DNA from 2 places in the Labrys sp. HAY1-8F genome. Region 2 is predicted to be linked to the other one. Evidence: riboswitches for the same ligand, from Rfam matches in the RefSeq annotation. Region 2 holds a riboswitch; the other holds the start of a gene.
What was found. Region 2 has a riboswitch for thiamine pyrophosphate ahead of thiB (thiamine ABC transporter substrate binding subunit). Riboswitches for the same ligand answer to the same signal wherever they lie in the genome.
Positions count from the first base shown of each region.

Region 1: linked by a shared signal. The riboswitch ahead of thiC (phosphomethylpyrimidine synthase ThiC) and the one ahead of thiB (thiamine ABC transporter substrate binding subunit) in region 2 are both predicted to bind thiamine pyrophosphate.

Region 1 is NZ_JBPGWZ010000002.1:2,718,460-2,729,724, reverse strand. It holds gene thiD (bifunctional hydroxymethylpyrimidine kinase/phosphomethylpyrimidine kinase) at 370-1,188, opposite strand; gene ACR9ZN_RS21735 (thiamine phosphate synthase) at 1,149-1,784, opposite strand; gene ACR9ZN_RS21730 (thiazole synthase) at 1,781-2,563, opposite strand; gene thiS (sulfur carrier protein ThiS) at 2,566-2,763, opposite strand; gene thiO (glycine oxidase ThiO) at 2,760-3,770, opposite strand; gene thiC (phosphomethylpyrimidine synthase ThiC) at 3,754-5,595, opposite strand; TPP riboswitch at 5,697-5,804, opposite strand; gene ACR9ZN_RS21710 (GMC family oxidoreductase) at 6,010-7,641, opposite strand; gene ACR9ZN_RS21705 (FGGY-family carbohydrate kinase) at 7,638-9,134, opposite strand; gene ACR9ZN_RS21700 (class I fructose-bisphosphate aldolase) at 9,131-9,976, opposite strand; gene ACR9ZN_RS21695 (glycerol-3-phosphate dehydrogenase/oxidase) at 9,998-11,265, opposite strand, start outside.
Region 2 is NZ_JBPGWZ010000002.1:1,206,561-1,217,825, reverse strand. It holds gene ACR9ZN_RS14705 (ABC transporter ATP-binding protein) at 1-1,349, shown strand, start outside; gene ACR9ZN_RS14700 (HAD family hydrolase) at 1,346-2,008, shown strand; TPP riboswitch at 2,110-2,222, shown strand; gene thiB (thiamine ABC transporter substrate binding subunit) at 2,288-3,289, shown strand; gene ACR9ZN_RS14690 (ABC transporter permease family protein) at 3,381-5,090, shown strand; gene ACR9ZN_RS14685 (thiamine ABC transporter ATP-binding protein) at 5,009-5,554, shown strand; gene ade (adenine deaminase) at 5,709-7,412, shown strand; gene ACR9ZN_RS14675 (NAD(P)H-dependent oxidoreductase) at 7,599-8,195, shown strand; gene fabD (ACP S-malonyltransferase) at 8,433-9,377, shown strand; gene fabG (3-oxoacyl-[acyl-carrier-protein] reductase) at 9,481-10,218, shown strand; gene ACR9ZN_RS14660 (acyl carrier protein) at 10,462-10,698, shown strand; gene fabF (beta-ketoacyl-ACP synthase II) at 10,954-11,265, shown strand, end outside.

The DNA of each region.
Region 1 (11,265 bases), 1.5 Mb from region 2:
GACAGGCATGATGACCTCGGATAGTTAAAATGCAATTAAATAACTTCCATGATTATAAAATTTCTCCCAATAAAATTCATTTTTTATAATAATTCATGAAATCGTTGGATCTATACGTGTTGTTCAAGTCGAACATCAATGAATTAGCTGCGCGATATCATGGGTAAGGGAGGCAATGAAAGGGCATCTATGCTTGTGGGACGCTTCATGCTGCTCTGCAGCACATTCGCAGCCAAGTCGATCCCATTGGCAGTTGTGCAAAGAACCTGCCCCATTTGCGCCACATTATGGGACGGAATGTGGCATGGGATTGCTTTGCTGCAATGAAGGGGCTGCTCTGCATCTTTCGCATGGCTGCCCGATTTTCTCTCAGAAAGGCACGGCGGGACCGCTGCCCCGCCCGATCTGAAGCCCGATTCCAGCTTTGAGGCGACCTGCCAGCCATTGCTTGGCGTGGTGAACCGCCTCGGCAAGCGTACAGCCGCCTGCGAGATTGGCGGCGATGGCCGACGAGAGGGCACAGCCCGTCCCGTGCAGGTTCGGGCTCCTGACCCAGGCGCCGGCAAAGCGCCGGGTGCCGTCGCGGGTGGCGAGAATATCGACCGCCTCGCCGAGATGGCCATGCCCGCCCTTCAGCATTACCGCCTGCGGGCCGAGGCCGAGGAGTGCCTGGGCTTGCTCGACCATCTCTGCTTCCCCCTCCGCTGGCGCGCCGTTCAGCAGGGCCGCTGCTTCCGGCAGATTCGGCGTGAGGCAGGTGGCCAGTGGCAGGAGATGGGATTTGAGGGCCTCAAATGTGCCCGTCTCGCCCAGCAGCCGACCTGTGGTGGCTGACATCACGGGATCGAGCACGATCGGTAGCCGCCGGTCTGCCAGCAGTTCGGCGATGATTCGTGCGTGTTCGGCTGTCGGCATCATGCCGATCTTGATGGCGGCGACGTCGAAATCGTCGAGCACGGCCTCGATCTGCACGGCGAGCACCGGCGGCGGCACCGCGTGGATGGCGCGGATGCCACAGGTGTTCTGCGCCGTAACTGCGGTGATTGCCGTGGTGCCGAACACGCCGAAGGCGCGAAAGGCGGCAAGATCGGCCTGGATGCCGGCGCCGCCGCCCGAATCGGAACCGGCAATGCTGAGCGCGATCGCCGTCATGCCCTGACCGAAGCTGGCCGGGTTGCCGCCAGCCATGCCTGGATCCGTGCATCCGGGTCGGGATGACGGGTAACGTCGCTGACCATGGCTGTTACGTCGGCCCCTGCGGCGAGACAACCCGCCGCCCGTTCGAGGGTGATGCCGCCGATGGCGACCAGCGGTAGCTTGCCGATCAGCTTCTTCCATTCGCCGATGCGCTCGAGCCCCTGCGGCGCGAAAGGCATCACCTTGAGCGTGGTGGGATAGATAGGTCCCAGCGCCACATAATCAGGCCCGCATGCGAGCGCGCGCGCAAGTTCGGCATGATCATGCGTCGAGATGCCAAGCTTCAGGCCCGCGCTGCGTATGGCCGCGAGGTCGGCGGTGTCGAGGTCGCCCTGGCCGAGATGGAGGAAATCGGCGCCGGCCGCGATGGCCGCCTGCCAATAGTCGTTCACCACCAGATCGGCGCCATGGGCGCGGCAGACTGCCAAGGCGGCGCGGATCTCGGGCATAACAGTCTCGTCGTCGCGTTCTTTGATGCGCAACTGCACCAGTTTCGTGCCCTGCTTCACCAGGCGCTCCACCCAGTCGACGCTCTCGACCACGGGATAGAAGGGATCGAGACGCCAGATAGTGTCGATGATGCTCATGCCAGCACCGCCTTGCCGAAGACCGGCGTCGAGGGAGCCGCCATGTCACGCGGCACCATGGGGTCGGCGAGGAAGGCGAGCCGCCCGGCCTCGATACCCAGCGCAAAGGCCCGCGCCATGCCGGCGGGATCGCCCGCCTTGGCGACGGCGGTGTTGAGCAGCACCGCGTCATAGCCGAGTTCCATGGCGTGCGCTGCATGTGAAGGCGTGCCGATGCCGGCATCAACAACCAGCGGAATGTCGGGGAAATGCGCGCGCATGCTGCGCAAGCCATAGACATTGTTGAGGCCGCGCGCCGAGCCGATCGGTGCGCCCCAGGGCATCAGGACCCGGCAGCCGGCATTGACCAGGCGTTCGGCGACCACCAGGTCTTCGGTGGTGTAGGGAAAGACCTCGAAGCCTTCGGAAATGAGGATGCGGGCCGCTTCCACCAGGCCGAAGACATCGGGCTGCAAGGTATCGGCCTCGCCGATCACCTCCAGCTTGATCCAGGTCGTGCCGAAGACTTCGCGCGCCATCTGCGCCGTCGTCACCGCTTCTTTCACGCTGTGGCAGCCAGCAGTGTTGGGCAGCACCTTGACGTCGAGTTCTCGGATCAGGCTCCAGAAACTCTGGCCGCTGCGCTCCCCACCGGATTCCCGGCGCAGCGAGACGGTGACGATACCGGTACCGGACGCGCGCACGGCCTGCGCCAGGATGGCGGGCGAGGGATATTGCGCCGTGCCGAGCAACAGGCGGGAGGTGAAGGGTGTGTCGTAGAAAATGAGGGTGTCGGCCATGGTCATCCTCCCTGCCGGGGGGCAAGGATCTCGACGGCATCGCCGTCCTTGAGGGCGGTTCGGTCGCGATCAACGGCTCGCACGAAGCGGCCGTTGAGGGCGGTGGCCACCACGCTGTCGCCGAGTTCGAGCGCTTCGAGCAGGCGGGCGAGGGTGGCGGCATCGGTTTCCTGACGTTCACCGTTGACGGTCAAGGTCATGCGAAAACTCCTTGATGGGCTGTCCGCACGGGCAGGATCCGGTCGGCGGCTTCCTGGGCCAGGGCCGGCGAGAGCAGGAAGCCGTGGCGGAACAGGCCGTTGAGCGAGATGACGCGCCCGACCACGGTGAGGCGCGGCAGATTGTCGGGAAAAGCAGGACGCAGCCCGGCCTCGAGCTCGAGGATTTCGGCCTCCCCGAAGGCCGGATGCAGGCTGAAGGCCGCAGCGATCAGCTCCATGGTCGAGCGCAGAGTGGGCGGCCCGTCATGCTCGCTCTCGATCATGGTGGCGCCGATCATGAAGCGATGGTCGGCGCGCGGCACGATATAGAGCGGAAAGCGCGGATGCAGGAAACGCACGGGCCGGGACAGGCTGACGCCGGGCGCGTGGACGACGATGGCCTCGCCCCGGACACCGCGTAGATCGGGCAGCTCTGCACGTGCGGCAAAGCCCCGGCAGTCGATCACGGCGTCCGCATCGAGGGCATGCGGCCTGGCCTCGACCCCGAAGCGGATGGCGACGCCGAGGTCGGCGAGGCGCCCTGCCAGCACCTGCAGCGCCCGTCTCGGGTCGAGATGGGCTTCGCGCGGAAAGAACAGGCCTTGGTGGAAGCGGCCCGCAAGATCGGGCTCGAGCGTGGCAATGCCGGGCTCATCCATCGGGAGATGGGCCTGGGTGCGGCGGGCGAAACGGGCGATCTCGCTGCCGTCGCGGGCGGGCGCGACCACCAGCGTGCCGCGCTGAACGGTTTCCCGCACATGGCGCGGCCACCAGGCGAGAGCGAGTTCGCCGCGCCGCTCGACCTCGACCTCGGCACTTTCCCGCTCGCACCAGGGCGCCAGCATGCCGCCGGCCAGCCAGGAACAGGCCTGGGCACCCAGGACCTCGCTGCGCTCCAGGATCTCGACCTCGGCACCTCGCGCCGCGCATTCCATTGCCGTAACGAGGCCGGCAACGCCGGCCCCGACAATGGTGATGCGCCGTCGTCCGTCACTCGGCCGGGACATAGAGGGCCCCGCCCTGTTCGAGGAATTCGCGCGATTTTTCCGCCATGCCCTGCCGTGCGGCTTCTTCCATCGCCCGGACTTCTTCTCGCAGATCCTGCGTGATCTTCATCGAGCAGAATTTCGGCCCGCACATCGAGCAGAAATGGGCGACCTTGTGCACGTCCTTGGGCAAGGTCTCGTCGTGATAGGCGCGCGCGGTATCCGGATCGAGGGAGAGGTTGAACTGGTCCTCCCAGCGGAAGTCGAAGCGCGCCTGCGACAGGGCATCGTCGCGGACCTTGGCCGCCGGATGGCCCTTGGCGAGGTCGGCGGCATGGGCGGCGATGCGATAGGTGATTACGCCGGTCTTGACGTCGTCGCGGTTGGGCAGGCCGAGATGCTCCTTGGGCGTGACGTAGCAGAGCATCGCGGTGCCGAACCAGCCGATCATCGCCGCACCGATGCCGGAGGTGATGTGGTCATAGCCCGGCGCGATGTCGGTGGTCAGCGGCCCGAGGGTGTAGAAGGGAGCCTCGCCGCAGGCGGCGAGCTGCTTGTCCATGTTCTGCTTGATCTTGTGCATCGGCACATGGCCCGGCCCCTCGATCATCACCTGGCAGCCCCTGTCCCAGGCGATCTTGGTCAATTCGCCCAGCGTCTCCAGTTCGGCGAACTGGGCGGCGTCGTTGGCATCGGCAATCGAGCCCGGACGCAAGCCGTCGCCGAGCGAGAAGGAGACGTCATAGCGGCGCATGATGTCGCAGATGTCGCCGAAATGCTCGTAGAGGAAGCTTTCGCGATGACCGGCCAGGCACCAGCGCGCCATGATCGAGCCGCCGCGCGAGACGATACCGGTGACGCGGCTGGCGGTGAGCGGCACATGGGCGAGGCGAACGCCGGCATGGATGGTGAAATAGTCGACGCCCTGCTCGGCCTGCTCGATCAGCGTGTCCTTGAACACCTCCCAATCGAGCTTCAAGGGATCGCCGTCGACCTTCTCCAGCGCCTGGTAGATCGGCACCGTGCCGATCGGCACCGGCGAGTTGCGCAGGATCCAGGAGCGGATGTTGTGGATGTTGCGCCCGGTGGAGAGGTCCATAACGGTGTCGGCGCCCCAGCGCGTGGCCCAGACCAGCTTCTCCACCTCCTCGGCGGCACCCGAGGTGACGGCTGAGTTGCCGATATTGGCGTTGACCTTCACCAGGAAGTTGCGGCCGATCACCATCGGCTCGAGTTCGAGATGGTTGATGTTGGCGGGCAGGATGGCCCGTCCCAGGGCGATCTCGTCGCGCACGAATTCCGGCGTGACGAATTCAGGGATGGCCGCGCCGAAATCCTCGCCATCGGCCCGGCGCTCGGCCGCGCCGTCCAAGGCTTTCTCGCGGGCGAGGTTTTCACGGAAGGCGGCGTAGACCATCTCCTCGGTGACGATGCCGGCCTTGGCGAACTCATATTGGGTGACGCGCTGGCCGTCGGCGCCCCGGCGCAGCTTACGATCAGCCGGGCAGGGTGCCACGAGCCTGTCGGCGGAGACATTGCCATTGTCCTCAGGTCTAACGGTGCGGCCATCGATCGCGCCGAAGCCGCGGCCGGCAATCCAGCTTTCGCGCAGGGTTGGCAGGCCCTGCTGCAGGTCGATGCTAGCGTTGTCCTCAGTATAGGGGCCGGAGGGATCATAGACGCGGATCGGGGCGAGCGAAGCATCGCTCAGCGCGATCTCACGAAAGGGCACCCGCATCTGGGGATGCGAAGCGGGGGCCGCATAGACCTTGCGGGAGCCGGCGATGGGGCCCGTGGTCACGCTTTGCGGCGCGGCAATCTTGGTCTTGGGATTTTGGATGTTCATGGATCTCCTCCTCGTTGCGAGTCATGGAGATCCGGGGCGACGATTGTCTGGGCAGAACCGGCATCCCAGCCGATTCCGGGACCTGGAGCCAATTCCTAGCGCCAAAGCCCTGTTCCCGTCCCTTCGCCGGCATGACCCGGATCAGGTTCGAAGGGTTCGGCTCTAGGCCATCTCAGCCCCGCTTGCGCAGGACACCCCTCGGAACGATTCCAAGGTTAGACCCGGAATCGCCGGGCGTCCAGAGGGAAGGATTGTCGCATTATTTTGGAAGAAGGAGCGTTGCCACCCCTCATCCACCTGCCGACCCCTTCTCCCGCAAGGGGCGGATGAGGGGCCGCTCTGCCCTATTTGGACTTCGGACCTCAACACCTTGAAAGAGCCGGGTCCGAACACCCGCCCCTCCAAAGGACGACCTCACCCCCGCCAGGCAGCGGCGATCATGTCCGAGGCCTTCTCGGCGATCATCACCACGGGCGCATGGGTATTGCCGGAGACGATCGTCGGCATGATCGAGGCATCGGCGATGCGCAGGCCGGACATGCCGCGCAGGCGCAGCTCGGGGTCGACCACGGCCGCCGCGTCGGTGCCCATCCGCGCCGTTCCGACCGGGTGGAAGATGGTGGTGGCGATGTCGCCGGCGGCCTTGGCGAGATCGTCGGCCGACTGGATCGCCGGCCCCGGCTTCAGCTCCTCCGGCCGGAAGGCCTGCATGCGCCGGGTCGCCATCAGGCGGCGGGCCGCGCGGATCGAATCGGCCGCGACCGCACGGTCGCCTTCCGTGGAAAGGTAGTTCGGCGCGATTTCCGGATGAGTCTGGGCATCCGGCGAGACGATGCGGACATGGCCGCGTGCCTCCGGCCTGAGATTGCAGACCGAGACGGTTATGGCCGGAAAGGGATGGAGCGGGGACCCGAAGGCGTCGAGCGACAGAGGCTGGACATGGAACTCGATATTGGCGCTGCCAAAACGCGCATCCGACTTCATGAAGATGCCGAGCTGGCTCGGTGCCATCGCCATCGGCCCGGAGCGCTTGAGGACATAGGTGAGGGCGATCTCAGCCTTGCCCAGCAACGAGGCCTGCCATTCGTTCAGGGTACGTGCGCCGCTGATCCTGAACACGGTGCGGATCTGCAGATGGTCCTGCAGGTTCTCGCCGACGCCGGGCGCATCCAGCACGAGGGGGATGCCGTGCCTGGCCAGCAGCCCCGCCGGACCAACGCCAGAAAGCTGCAGGAGCTGCGGCGTGCCGATGGCGCCGGCCGCCAGCACCAGCTCGCGCTTGACGCGGACGCAGGCGGGCTTGCCATCCAGCCTCAGTTCGAGGCCATCGGCGCGTCCGTCGACGAAACGGATGCGCTCGGCCATCGCCCCGGTGAGAATGGTGAGGTTCTTGCGGTGCCTGACGGGATTGATGAAGGCCCGCACGGCATTGAAGCGAAAGCCGGCCTTCTGGTTGACCTCGAAATAGGCCGAGCCGGTGTTGTCGCCGGCATTGAAGTCGTCGATCTGGGGCACGCCGAGTTCCTCGGCCGCCTCGCGCACCGAGTCCAGGATCGGCCAGGACAGGCGCTGGCGCTCGACGCGCAGCTCGCCCTCCGAACCATGAAAGGGCGCGCTTCCGGCATGGTGGTTCTCCGAGCGTCGGAACAGCGGCAGTACGTCGTCCCAGCCCCAGCCGGCATTGCCGAGCTGCTGCCAATGGTCATAGTCGGCGGCCTGGCCGCGCATATAGATCATGCCGTTGATGGAGGAGCAGCCCCCCATCACCCGGCCGCGCGGATAAGCGAGCGAGCGCCCGTTCAGGCCTGGCTCGTCCACGGTCCTGTAGCCCCAGTCGGTGCGGGGATTGCCCATGCAATAGAGATAGCCGACTGGGATGTGGATCCAGTGATAGCGATCCGAGCCGCCGGCTTCGAGCAGCAATACCCTGGCCTTGGGATCGGTGCTGAGCCGGTTGGCCAGCACGCAGCCGCCGGAGCCGGCACCGACGACGACATAGTCGTAGGCGCCAAGATCTGTGCATTCACGCTCGATGCGTTCGCTCATGCGCCCTCGCGATAGCGTTTCCAGTGTTCGGGCATGGTCTCGGCGAGGCTGCAATAGAGGCGGTAGCGTGCCTCCACGAGCGCCCGGTCCGAGATGCGGGGCTGGTACTGCGCGGCCTGGCGCACCATGGCGGCGATGCCGTCGTCGAGCGTCGGGAAGGCCCTGGCTGCGACGCCCGCCGCGATGGCCGCGCCAAGCGCACCGGTTTCCTGGCATTCGGCTACCGTGACCGGCAGGTCGAGAATATCAGCGAACATCTGGCACCAGACCGGGCTGCGCGAGCCCCCGCCGGACAGCGAGGCACGGGTGATATCGGCGCCGGCGCTGCGCAGGCGCTCGATATGGCGGCGATGTTCGAACACCACGCCCTCATAGAGCGCGTGGAGCATTTCCGCTTTGCCGTGCCAGCCGGCGAGGCCGATGAAGGCGCCGCGTGCGTCGGGATGCGTGGAAGCGCCGAACAGGAAGGGCAGGAACAGCGGCAGTTCCGCATGGGGCGTGACCGAGGCGACCAGCGCGTTGCAGGCTTCGAACTCGGTGGGACCATGTCCGCCGCCGAACTCGCGCACGAACCATTCGAGATTGACGGCCGAGGTAGCGCTGGATTCGACGGCGACATAGCGGTTGGGGCGCCAGGTCGAGGCGTGGAACACCCGCTGGTCTATCAGCGGCGTCTCGCGTACCACCTGGTTGATGCCCCAGGTGCCGGCCACGATCGCCGCCTCGCCGGGCGTGTTGATGCCGGCGCCGATCATCGAGGCGATGATGTCGAAGAAGCCGGCGGCAACCGGCGTACCCTCGGCGAGCCCGGTGGTGGCGGCGGCGCCGGCGGTCACGCCGCCTGCCGAAGCTTCGGACTCGACGAGATCGGGCAGCAGTCCTGCTGCATCGCCGAGGCCGTAGGCCGCCAGCAAGGCGTCGTCATAGCGCCGCTCGGGGAGGCGCAGCAGGCCGGCGCCGCTCATGTCCGAAAAATCGGAGACGCGCCTGCCGGTAAGCATCAGCGTCATCGCGTCCTTGCACAGGAAGGCGGTACCGGCCCTGGCGTAGAGATCGGGCCGGTTCTGCTTCAGCCATATCAGGAGCGTCGCCGTCTGGGCCGGCCATGGCCGCTGCAGGCAGAGCGGATAGAGGGCGTCGGCAGCCGGCGAAGTGCGCAGTTCGGCGGCGAGGTCGGCGGCCCGGTTGTCGATCGACTGGATGCCGATGAGAGGCTGGTCGTTCTGGTCGATGAGATAGAGGCCGTTGCCGTGACCGGCGGTGCCGATGCCGATGACGTCCTTGCCCTCGACGCCGGCCTGCTCGAGGCAGCGCCGGATCACCGTGGCGGCATTGGCCCAGAGTTCGGCGATGTCGCGCTCGACATGGCCGGGATGGGGCTGTCGCGATTGGCCGTCGAGCGCCGCCCGCGCCAAGACCCGTCCTTCGAGGTCGAACAGGACGGCCTTGACCACGGTGTTGCCGGCGTCGATGCCGAGGAGATGGCGCGTCACGCTGCGGCCTCGTAGATGGCCCAGGCCTGCGTATCGTCGGCGCCCTGATGGATCATCGCCATCAGGGCCTTGACCACGCGGGCGGGGTTGTCGTGCTGGTAGATGTTGCGGCCATAGACCATGCCATGCGCGCCCTGGCGCATCAAAGCGTGGGAGTTGGCGAAGACCTGGCGCAGATCCGCCTTGCCGCCGCCGCGCACCAGCACGGGGCAGCGGGCGGCCTCGACCACGCGATGGAAATCGCCGGAATCGCTGGTGGGATCGGCCTTGACGATGTCGGCGCCGAGCTCGCGGGCGAGGCGCACCAGCGTCACGATCTTTTCGGCGTCACCGTCGACGAGATAGCCGCCGCGCTCGCTGGCCGGCTGCATGACCAGCGGCTCGATCATCAGCGGCATGCCGTATTTCTCGCAATCCTGGGCGACGCGCGAAATATTTTCGATGCATTGGCGGAACAGGTCGGGTTCGTCCGGCAGCATGAAGAGATTGACCACCACACAGGCCGCATCCATGCGGAGCGCCGGGGCAATCGGGTCCTGCGCGTTTTGCAGGAGGGCCCACATCTCGCGATGGCGCTGGCGGTTGTAGGGATTGCCCATGTCGATGCGCATCACCAGGGCAGGCTTGTGCTTGCCCGGGATCTCCTGCAGCAGGTCGGCCTGGCCGTAATTCATCTGGATGGCATCGGGGCCGGCATCGGCCAGCATGCGCACGACCTTGCCCATATCCTCCAGCCCGTCGAGGAAGGAGGGCTCGTTGCAGACGCCATGGTCGATGGCGACGTCAAGACATTTGCCGGCGCCGAACAGGCGGTTCATCCGGACTTTCTTGGTGAGGTACATGGGTCTTCCCTGTGGCTTTTCTTACCCTCCCCTGGAGGGGGAGGGGCGGCCCATAGGGGCCGGGGTGGGGTGGGAATAGGCAGGGGTTTGGCGTGGAGAACGGAACTTCCTCGTCAAGAAATCACCCCACCCCGACTCTTCGCGTCGACCCTCCCCCTCCAGGGGAGGGTAAAAAGGGGCCGAAAGTGAAGAATTGCGGGCCGCGAGCGTCGCCGCCGCGAGGCCGTGAAAGTGATCGAGATGGGTGAGCAGCCGGTCGATCTCGACTTGGGTATGCGCCTGGCTCCAGCCCAGAGAGGAAGCCGCCAGCGCGGCGAGTTCGTGGATCGCATCGAGCGACAGCTCGCCGCTGAAGGCGATGGTCATGCGCCGGAGAACAAGATCGGCCAGAGTGGCGACCTGGCCAGTGGCGAGGATCCAGCGGATCTCGTCACGGCTGTAGCTTGGTAGACCGGCGAGGGGGGCATCGTCGGCGCCGGGCGTGAAATCGAGCATGCGCGTGCCGTAGCGTTCGAACAAGGCGGCGCAGCGCGCCTGCGAAGCTCCCGTCGAGATGGCCGCCTGGTGCAGCCAGTCCCGGCGTCCGGCTTCGCCTTGGGGAAAGCCCTTGCCGCCGCCGATCGCCATGGCCTCGCTCGACAGCATACGGGTCGCCTCGAGGCGGGCCAGCACCGTGTCCGCGGCCTGGGCACCGAAAGCGCGGAAGGTCGTCCATTTGCCGCCGACGAGGTTGAGGATGGGAACCGGCCCCGGAGGCGTCGACCATTCACAGCTGTGGTCACGCGAGATCTCGGCGTTCACATTCGCATCGGCGCGCGGCAGGGGGCGAACCCCGGCGAAGCGGAACAGGATATCGGCTTCCGACAGGGGGATGGCCGGAAAGACCTCGCGGATCGACTCCAGGATATAGGCGGTTTCACCAGCCTCGCAGCGCACGCCGTCGGGCGTGTCGACGCGAATGTCGGTCGATCCGGCGAGGATATGGCCGAAATGGGCGAACAGGATGCACACGCGCCCTTCGCGATTGGCGAAATAGACCATGCGCTCGCCGATGGCGTTCAACAGGGCTGGGTTGTCGAGGACGAGATGGGAGCCCTTGGTGCCGCCGATCAGTGTGCTCTGCCGGCCCGACAGCAGGGTGTTGGTATGGTCGATCCAGGCTCCGCTGGCATTGACGATCACCGCGGCGGCAAGGGTGATGCGCTCGCCGGTCAGGCTGTCGGTGAGTTCAGCGACAGTGCCATCCAGGCTGGAGAGACCGAGATGGTTGAGTGCGAGCGCTTGGGGCG
Region 2 (11,265 bases):
CCAACGTTCTTCAGGTCGCGGCCCTGATCGCCGTGATGATCATCCGCGATCCCTTGCTGGCCCTGTCCGCCATTGTGGTGATGCCGCCGGCGGTGCTCGGCATCCGCTACATCACCAAGCGCATCAAGCGCGTGGTGACCCGGCAATATCAGAGTACTGCCCGCATCACCGGCATCATCCAGGAGACCTCGCAGGGCATCCGGGTGGTCAAGTCCTTCGGCATGGAAGAGGCGATGCGCGAGCGCATGGCGGCCGGGGTCGCCGAAGCGCAATCGGCTGCCAACAAGATGGCCGGCCTTGGCAACCGGACCGGCCCGATCATGGAGACCATGGCCGGCTTTGCCGTTGCGGCCGTGATCGTCTATGGCGGTTGGCGCATCACCGCCGGCCAGCTTACCGTCGACGAGTTGATTTCCTTCCTTTTCGCCTTCCTCACTGCCTATGCCCCGTCCAAGGCCCTGGCCCGTGTGAATGTCGATCTGAACGCGGCCGTCACCGGCGTCAGCATGTTCTACGATATCGTCGATGAGCCGGCCCGAGAAGGGCCGATCGAGGAGGCCAAGCCGGCTTTCGTCAACAAGGGTGGCCACATCGTCTTCGACCGTGTGAATTTCGGCTACAAGCCGGACGAGCCGGTCCTGCAGGATCTCTCCTTGATTGCGGAAGTCGGCAAGACCACGGCCCTGGTCGGGCCGTCAGGTAGCGGCAAGTCGACCGTCCTCAACCTGATCCTGCGTTTCTACGAACCGGGCTCCGGGACGATCCGCATCGATGAGCAGAATATCGCGTCGGTTTCCGTCGCCAGTCTGCGCAGCGCCATGGCCTATGTCGGGCAGGACGTGTTCCTGTTCGCCGGAACCATCCGGGAGAACATCGCCTTCGGCCGGCCGGGTGCGTCGCAGGAGGCGATCGAGGCCGCCGCCAAAGCAGCCCATGCCCATGATTTCATCGTGGATTTCGACCGGGAATACGACACCGAGGTCGGTGAGCGCGGCCTGCAGCTCTCCGGCGGCCAGCGCGCCCGCATCGCGATTGCGCGCGCCATTCTGCGCGATGCCTCGGTCATCCTCCTGGACGAAGCCACCGCCGCGCTCGACTCCCAGTCCGAGCAGGCCGTCCAGAACGCTCTGGACGATCTCTGCGCTGGCCGTACCGTCGTGGTGATCGCCCACAGGCTGCAGACCGTCCAGGAGGCGGACAAGATCTGCGTGATCGACGGCGGTCGGTTGGTCGAGGAGGGCAGCCATGAAGAGCTGCTCGCCAAAGGGGGGCGCTATGCCGCCCTCCATGCCGTGCAGTTCCGCGAAGAGCCTCAGCTCTCGCCTGTTTTGGAAGGTTTTGCTTCGTGAAGTCCGTTGCCCTTTTCGATCTCGATGGCACTCTGGTCGATGCCGATCACCTGCATTACGAGGCCTGGCGCGAGATGGTGGCGCCACACGGCATCGAGCTCTCCCTCGATACCTATGTCTCCGAGATCATGGGCCAGCCTAACAGCCTGCTCGCCAGGAACTTCCTGAAGGATCTGGACGAGGATGTCGCCCTCAAGCTCGTCGACGACAAGGAGGCGATGTTCCGCAGCCTCTTCGTCGGGCTCAAGCCGGCAAAGGGGCTGACGGATTTTCTCGACTGGCTCGAAAAGAACGGCGTGCCGATCGGCGTGGTCACCAATGCGCCGCGGGACAATGCGGAGCATCAACTCGTCAATCTGGGCCTGGTGGAGCGCTTCCCTACCGTGGTGATCGGCGCCGAGGTTACTAATCCCAAGCCCCATCCGGATCCTTATCTCGTTGGTCTGGAACGCCTGCAGGGAATGGCTGCTTCCAGCCTGGCCTTCGAGGATTCACGCTCGGGTATCACGGCCGGCAAGGCAGCGGGCCTTGCCGTGATCGGTCTTGCTACCAGCATGAGCGAGGAGGCACTGCTGGCTGCGGGCGTGGAACTGGCGATTCCCGATTATGAGGATCCGCGCCTTCGGCCCTTCGCAGCGGCCCGGCTCGGCATCGCTTGATGGCAGGCGGATAAACCTCCTCAGTTTTGCGCCTTGTCGGCCGTGGGCGATCTCCGCCACGAAACGGGCTTTCCCTTGCCTCGGGAAAGCGCTAACACGGGAATCGTCTCATGGGGTGCCCGCAAGGGCTGAGAAGACGGTGGCCGCAAGCTTCGTCTAACCCATCGAACCTGATCCGGGTCGTGCCGGCGGAGGGATGAGCTTCGAAGCTTTCAGCTTCACCGCAATTTTCTTCACCGCCGTCGTCCGTATCGAACCGTTTTCGACATGGAGGACGCTATGCTGAGGAAACTGCTCGCCGCTCTCGCACTGGCCACCGTTGCCACGACGGCCTCGGCCGAGGACAAGCCGGTGCTCACCGTCTACACCTATGAGAGCTTTTCGAGCGAATACGGTCCCGGCAAGCCGCTGCAAACCGCGTTCGAGGCCAAGTGCAACTGCAAACTGACCTATGTCACCGCCGATGACGGCGGCGCTCTCTTCGCTAAGCTCAAGCTTGAAGGCGCCTCGACCAAGGCGGATGTTGTCGTCGGTCTCGACGACAATCTGATGGGAGAGGCGGAAAAGTCCGGTCTTTTCGTGCCGCATGGCGTGGCAGCCGAGAAGCTCTCTCTGCCCGAACCTTGGACCAACAAGACCTTCATTCCCTATGACTGGGGCTATTTCGCCTTCGTTTATGATAGCGACAAGCTCAAGACCCCGCCGACCAGCCTGAAGGAACTGGTCGACGACAAGAACGGCCCCAAGCTGGTGATCGAGGATCCGCGCACCTCCACGCCGGGCCTCGGCCTGCTCGCCTGGGTCAGGGCCGTCTATGGCGACAAGGCCCCCGAGGCCTGGAAGTCGCTGAAGCCGCGCATCGTCACCGTCACCTCGGGCTGGTCGGAAGCCTATGGCCTGTTCCTGAAGGGGGAGGCCGACATGGTGCTCTCCTATTCGACCTCGCCCGCCTATCACATCGGCGCCGAGAAGAAGACCAACTACAAGGCCGCGATGTTCCCGGAAGGCCATCAGACCCAGGTCGAAGTCGCCGGGGTGGTGGCGAGTTCCAAGCAACAGGAGCTCGGGCGTCAATTCCTCACCTTCCTGCTCTCGGACGAGGCCCAGGCTGCGCTGCCCGAGACCAACTGGATGTATCCGGCCAGGACACCGGTCGCAGGACTCCCGGAGAGCTTCAAGGCTGTTGCCGTTCCCGCCAAGGCTTTGATGGCCGATCCCGCCAAGCTCGCCGAGAACCGCAAGGCCTGGATCGACGAATGGCTGGCCGCCATGGCCAAGTGACGAACGAGAGACGAATGAAGCTGACAGTGGCTCCGAAACGCCGAGCCTCCACCCTCCCCTGGAGGGGGAGGGTAAACGCGCTCCATCCTGAATGCCCGGCCTGATTCTCCTTGGCGCCCTTGCCGCGCTTGTGCTCGCAGCGCTCGCCAGCCTTTTCCTCGCGGCTGGCGGCGATGCCTGGCAGGGCAATGTCGGCTATCTCGTCTCGATTGCCGGCTTCACCGTCTATCAGGCGCTGCTCTCCACCTTGCTGTCGTTGTCGTTCGGGGCGTTGGTTGCCCTGGCGCTGGCCCGGCGGCAATTCCCAGGGCACCGCCTGCTGCTGGCTCTGTTCGGCGTCGCGGCCGCGCTGCCTTCGATCGTGGCCGTGTTCGCCTTTGCCGGCATCTATGGCCGGGCCGGCGTCGTCAACGCCGTGCTGGGGGCCATCGGCCTGCCGGGCATCTCGCTCTACGGGCTTACCGGCATTCTGATGGTGCATGTCTTCTTCAACGGAGCCTTCGCGAGCCGGGTGTTCCTCGCGGCACTGGAGACGGTGCCGGGGGAGCATTGGCGGCTGGCGGCCTCGCTCGGCCTGCCGCCTTCAACCATTTTTCGCCGTATCGACTGGCCAGTGCTGCAGCGGGACCTGCCGGCGCTGGCCCTCCTGATCTTCATCGCCTGCGCAACCTCTTTCGCCATTCCCCTCACGCTCGGAGGAGGCCCCGGCAGCGCCACTTTCGAGGTTGCGATCTACCAGGCCATCCATTCCGATGCCGATTTCGCCAGGGCCGCCGTGCTGGCCTTGCTGCAGATTGCTGCCATGGCAGTGCTGGTGACGCTTGCGGCGCCCCTGCTGGTGCGTCCTCCCGAAGCCGCCAGCCTCGGGCGCAAATTGGAGCGGCCCGATCGGGAAGCAGGCTGGCTGCGGCTGGCGGATACGGTGGTCATCGGCCTTGCTTTGCTTTTGCTGCTGCCTCCCTTGCTGGCCGTCCTCCATGCCGGCCGCACGCTGCTGGCAGGAATTGACCCGCAGGTGCCCCGGGCTCTGGCGACCAGCCTGGTGGTCGCATTGGCGGCTGCCTCGCTGTCGCTGGCAGCCGCCCTCCTGCTGTCGCGCTCGCGCCTGGCCCTGATGGGGCAGGGCTGGCCGCGCCTTGCCAGGCTGATGGCGGCGGCTCCCCTGCTCACGCTGGCCGCACCGCCATTGGCCTTCGCCGCCGGCCTCTACGTGATCGCCCGGGCTTTAGGCGTCACCGACTTCGTGGCCATGCCGGCTCTCGTGCTGGTCAACGCCATGATGGCGCTGCCCTTCGTGCACCGGCTCGTCGATCCGCCCATGGCCCTGGCGCAGGAGCGTTACGGCCGGCTGGCCGACAATCTCGGCCTGACCGGCTGGACCCGGTTGCGTCTGGTCGAATGGCCGTTGCTGGCACCCTCCGCAACGGCAGGCTTCGCCCTCGCCATGGCGCTGTCGCTCGGTGATCTCGGTGTCGTGGCCCTGTTCGGCTCGCAGAGTTCTGGTGACGCTGCCGGCCTTGCTCTATGCCAAGCTCGGTTCCTATCGTGTCGCCGAGGCCGATGGCATCGCCGCGCTGCTCGCCGGGCTGGTGCTGGTCCTGTTTCTGGTGGCTGGGCGGTTTGGAGGCCGGCATGCTCGTCGTGGATAGTCTCACCATCACCATCGACGACTGGACCGGGCGCTACGACCTCACCGTTTCCCGGGGCGCGCTGGCGGCCATGGTCGGTCCATCCGGCGGCGGCAAGTCCACCTTGCTGCACGCCATTGCCGGTTTTGAGAAGCCGGAGAGCGGCCGATTGAGCTTCGATGGTGTCGATCTCCTGCCTCTGAAGCCGGCCGACAGGCCCGTGGCCATCGTCTTCCAGGACCATAATCTCCTGCCCAATCTCACCGCCCTGCACAACGCCGGCCTGGCCTTGTCGCCATCCCTGAGGCTCTCCGCGGCCAATCGTCAGGCCATCTCGGCGATGCTCGATCATGTCGGCCTGGGCGGCATGGAAGCGCGGCTGCCTTCCGAGCTCTCCGGCGGCCAGCGCCAGCGCGTGGCGCTCGCACGCGCCATGCTGACCACGCGCCCGCTGCTGCTGCTCGACGAGCCGTTGACGGGGCTTGATCCCGCCATGCGCGCCGACATGGTCGATCTCATCGACACGCTGCGCCGGGAAAAGAACCTGACCGTACTGATGACGACGCATACGCCCGAGGACGTCGACGGCAGAGCCGATAAGGTCATCACGGTGGCGGATGGACGGGTGGTGGGCTGAGGCAAAGCCTGGAGCGCGGACTTCTCAGCGTCATGCGGGCATGGCGCGATAGCCGCTCTTCCTTTCTTCCAAAGCACGACGTTTCCAAGAGCGGACTGGAAGTCCGCGCTCCGAGGTCTAAGCTGATCGCTTGCAAGCAGAAGGAATCGCCCGGATGGACGCCAGTGAACTCGCCCGATTGATCGCCCAGGGGCGAGGCACCGAGCCGGCTGACCTGGTGATCAAGAATGTGCGCCTGCTCGACCTCGTCAGCGGCGATCTGACCGAGACCGACATCGCCATCGGCGGGGACCGCATCGTCGGGACCTATGCCAGCTATCGCGGCCGGCGCGAGATCGATGGGCGGGGGCTCGTGGCCGTGCCCGGATTCATCGATACGCATCTGCATGTCGAATCCTCGCTGGTCACGCCAGCCGAGTTCGATCGCTGCGTGCTGCGCCATGGCGTGACCACCGCCATCTGCGACCCGCACGAGATCTCCAATGTTGTCGGTGTCGAGGGCATCCGCTACTTCCTGGAAGCCGCCGGCCATACGGCCTTGGATCTGCGCGTCCAGCTTTCGAGCTGCGTGCCCTCGACCCATCTGGAGACCGCCGGTGCAAGGCTCGAGGCCGCGGACCTCGAGCCGTTCATGAACCACCCTTGCGTGATCGGCCTGGCCGAATTCATGAATTTTCCGGGGGTGATCAACGCCGATCCCGCTTGCCTCACCAAGCTTCTGCCGTTCCAGGACGGCCACATCGATGGTCACGCCCCGCTGCTGTCAGGCACCGATCTCAACGCTTATCTCGTCGCTCGCATCCGCACCGACCATGAGACGACGACGGCTAGGGAGGGCCGGGAGAAGCTCGCCAAGGGCATGACGCTACTGATCCGCGAGGGCTCTGTCTCCAAGGATCTGCACGCTCTTGCGGAACTGATCACCATCCGTAATTCGCCCTATCTCGCTTTCTGCACCGACGACCGCAATCCTCTCGACATTGCCGAAGAGGGCCATCTCGATTTCATGATTCGCACCGCCATCGCCCTCGGTGCCGAGCCGCTCGCGGTCTATCGCACCGCCACCCTGTCGGCGGCCATGGCCTTCGGGCTCAAGGATCGCGGCGTGATCGCGCCGGGCAAGCGGGCCGACATCGTGCTCATCGAGGATCTCGATCATTGCGCTGTACGACAGGTGATCAGTGCGGGCCGGCTGGTAGAGGACGGCCTGTTCGAGGGGCGGACCCGAATTGCGCCGGTGGGTCTCGGCTCTATCAGGGCACCCCGCGTCTCGGCCGCCGATTTCCGTGTGGCGGCGAGCGGACCGACGGGGCCGGTGATGGGAGTGGCGCCCGGCAAGATCATCACCGAGCATCTGCGGCTGAGCCTGCCCTATCAGAATGGTTATCGCGGCATCGACCTCGACCAGGATGTGGTGAAGGTGGCCGTGGTCGAGCGGCACGGCGTCAATGGCAATATCGGGCGTGGCTTCGTCAAGGGTTTCGGCCTGAAGCGGGGGGCGATCGCTTCTTCAGTGGGGCACGATTCGCACAATATCTGCGTCGTCGGCGCCGACGACGCGGACATGGCGCTGGCGGTCAACCATCTCGGTGAGATCGGCGGCGGCTTCGCAGTAGCCCAGGATGGCGTCATCCTGGCCGAATTGGCACTTCCGGTAGCGGGATTGATGAGCCTGCTCACCTTCGAGGAGGTGCGTGATCGCCTGATCCCGCTGCGCGCGGCCGCCAAATCCCTCGGCGTCACCCTGGCCGAACCCTTCCTGCAGGTTGCGTTCCTGCCCCTGCCGGTAATTCCCCATCTCAAGATCACCGACATGGGCATGGTCGACGTCGATCGCTTCGAGCTGATCACCGCTTGAGTCACGCTTCCCGCGGTACTGGAAAAGCGCCGTACTCCGGGCTCTTATGCAGGGATCCGGAATCGTTTTCCGATTACGGCTCGGACCCGATTTCTGAATCGGGTCCGAGCCGTAGGTTATTGTTTTCGCATCATTTTTGCCGAAAATCGGTGTCCACTTTTCGGCACGATACTCAGAGTGCTCGTGATGAAACTGCTCGTCGTCTACTGCCATCCGTGTTCGGAAAGCTTTGGCGCCTCCATTCGGGATACGGCGCTGCAAACGCTGAAAAGGGCGGGGCATGAGGTGCGACTGATAGACCTGTACGCCCTGAATTTCGACCCGGTCATGAGCGCGGAGGAGCGGCGCGGCTACCACGAACGCGGAAGCAACGAGGCGCCCGTGGCTGAGCACCTCGCGCACCTTCGCTGGTGCGAGGGCCTGATCTTCATCTACCCCACCTGGTGGTACGGACCGCCCGCCATGCTCAAAGGCTGGCTCGAGCGGGTCTGGGTGCCGCATGCCACTTTCACCATGCCCGAAAATGGCAAGGCGATCGGGCCGGTACTGACGCAGATCCGCTTGCTGGCGGTTATCTCCACGTTGGGATCGCCCTGGTGGTGGTGGACGTTGTTCATGAAGGCGCCAGGCCGAAACATTCTTCTGCGTGGCTTGCGGGCACTTTGCGCGCCGCGCTGCCGTACCTTGTGGCTGGCCTTGCACCGCCTGGACGAAGCCAGTGAAACGCAACGTCGTCATTTTCTTGCGAAAGTCGAGAAGAAGATGGCGGCCCTCAAGAATTGAGAACCCCCGAGGCGCAATATCCGCGGGTATCTGGAGCAAGTTCGATCAGTTCTCGATACAGGGAAGTTTGGCGCTGATGCCATCCTCGTGAGCCGAATTACCGAACGCCTCCGCCGACAGCCACAAAAGGCCGAGTTTTGCCGAATTTATGCAAGATGTACGGGTATTGTCATGCTTCGGACTTGACTTAGGCACCAGCCTATTGTCTCAACGCGCCGTCTCAAACGGGGTTCTTGCATGAGTATCGCCTTCACGTTTCCCGGCCAGGGAAGCCAAAGCGTGGGTATGGGCAAGGCGCTAGCCGATGCCTTTCCCGTCGCCCGCGCCGTCTTCGACGAGATCGACGCTGCGCTTGGCCAGAAGCTGACGGCCGTGATCTGGGATGGCCCGGAGAACGACCTCACTCTTACCGAGAACGCCCAGCCGGCCCTGATGGCCGTCTCGCTGGCGGCTTTCCGCGTGCTGCAGGACGAGGCCGGCCTCGACCTCAAGAAACATGCCAGCTTCGTCGCCGGCCATTCGCTCGGCGAATATTCGGCCCTGGCTGCCTCCGGTGCACTGACGATCGCCGATACGGCTCGGCTGCTGCGCATTCGCGGACGGGCGATGCAGGCTGCGACGCCGGTAGGTACTGGCGCCATGGCCGCTCTTCTCGGCCTCGACTATGAGCAGGCAGTTGCCGTCGCCGCCGAGGCGGCGCAGGGCGAAGTCTGCCAGGCCGCCAACGACAATGCACCGGGCCAGGTGGTCATCTCAGGCACCAAGGCAGCGGTGGAGCGCGCGCTGGAGATCGCCAAGGGCAAGGGTGCCAAGCGAGCCATCCTCCTGCCGGTTTCAGCGCCTTTCCATTGCGCCCTGATGCAGCCGGCCGCCGATGCCATGGCCGAGGCGCTCGAAAAGGTTGCCATCGCGGCCCCGGCCGTGCCCCTGGTCGCCAATGTCCTCGCCCGGCCGATCGTGGATCCTTCCGAGATCCGCCGTCGTCTCGTCGAGCAGGTGACGGGAACAGTGCGCTGGCGTGAAAGCGTCGAATATCTCGCCGGAGCCGGTGTCACCAAACTGGTGGAAGTCGGCTCCGGAAAGGTTCTGAGCGGGCTGGTCAGGCGCATAGCCTCCGGCGTAGAAGCGGTGAGCATTGGCACGCCGGACGATGTCGCGGCATTCGCGCCGACCTTGCAATGAAAGGGCCCACGGCCACCCGCCCGACAGCAGGTGGCCATTTCGGGTGAGGATAAACAATAAAGGTGCGCCCGCAGCGACCGGCAGCACTCGATTGGGGATGACGATGTTCGACCTTACTGGCAAGACAGCCCTGGTGACCGGAGCCACGGGCGGAATCGGAGCGGCCATTGCCGCATCCCTGCACCGCCAGGGCGCTACGGTAGCGCTTTCTGGCACGCGCAAGGCGGTGCTGGAGGAACTGGCGGCCAAGCTCGGTGACCGTGCTCATGTCTTCGCCTGCGACCTCACCGATAAGGAACAGCTCGGCACGCTGGTTCCGAATGTCGAGGCAGCCCTCGGTCAGTTGGACATTCTGGTCAACAATGCCGGTTTCACCCGCGACAATCTGATGCTGCGCATGAAGGACGAGGACTGGGACAGCGTCATCGCCGTCAATCTTTCCGCCGCTTTCCATCTGTCGCGAGCCGCCGTGAAGGGGATGCTGAAGCGCCGCACCGGACGCATCATCAACATCGCTTCCCTGTCCGGTGTCATCGGCAATCCGGGGCAGACCAATTATGCCGCCTCCAAGGCCGGCCTGGTCGGCATGTCCAAATCACTGGCCCACGAGGTGGCCAGCCGCGGAATCACCGTCAATTGCATCGCGCCGGGCTTTATCGAAACGGCGATGACGGATGCCCTCAACGAGAAGCAAATGGAGCCGATCCTTGCCGCTATCCCCGTGCATCGGCTCGGCCATGTCGACGAGATTGCGGCCGCAGCCGTTTACCTTGCCTCTTCGGAGGCTGCCTACACCACCGGGCAAACTTTGAATATTAACGGCGGAATGGCAATGATTTGAACGAGTTAGAAGTCAATTCCACAGTGGTTTCCACTGGTGGGATGCCCGCTGGCAATGGCATTTGAAGTGTGTTAATCACCGCCGAGGGACATTCCGATGGCCCCTATGAATGTGATTGTCCGGGATAATCGGAGGCCGATCGAAGGATTGGCCCCGGCTCAAGGAACTATCAAATACCGACCGCCTAACCGGCGGCGGAATAAAGTGCCGGCAGGCAGTCTTGGTTTATCAAAGGAACGAAAAATGAGCGATATCGCAGACCGCGTGAAGAAGATCGTGGTTGAACACCTCGGCGTCGATCCGGACAAGGTCACCGAGAATGCGAGCTTCATCGACGATCTGGGCGCTGACTCTCTCGACACGGTTGAGCTGGTCATGGCTTTCGAGGAAGAGTTCAACTGCGAAATCCCCGATGATGCCGCAGAGACGATTCTGACCGTCGGCGATGCTGTCAAGTTCCTGACCAAGGCTACGGCCTGAGACGATCGGGGAGCGCAGGCTCCCCGATATCCATCCATCGACCGGCCGAGGGACGAGATTGCATCATTGCCGGGAGGTCTGGAGTGTCAGCAGACATAGAGGCTGCCAGTTCAGCGTAAGGGCAATGCGTTCGAAGCATTGGAAGGGGCGATCCTCGGAGCGTCCGCATTCTGTGCTAGCCTTGCGCCAGGCAATCTTGCGATCAATCGGGTTTGAGTAGCCGGGGAGGGCGATTCCCCGGCCTTTGGAGGTTCTATGAGGCGCGTTGTCGTAACTGGTCTCGGCATGGTCAACCCGATGGGTGGCGATGTCGAAACGTCGTGGTCCAATCTCCTTGCGAGCAAGAGCGGCATCGTCAAGATCGACCGTTTCGAGACGGAAGATCTCAAGGCCCGGATTGCCGGCCTGATCCCGGCTGGCGATGGCAGCAACGGCACCTATAATCCCGACCAGTGGATGGAGCCCAAGGAGCAGCGCAAGGTCGACGATTTCATCGTCTTTGCCATGGCCGCCGCGACCCAGGCTCTCGACGATGCCGGTTGGCATCCTGCTTCGCAGAAGGATCAG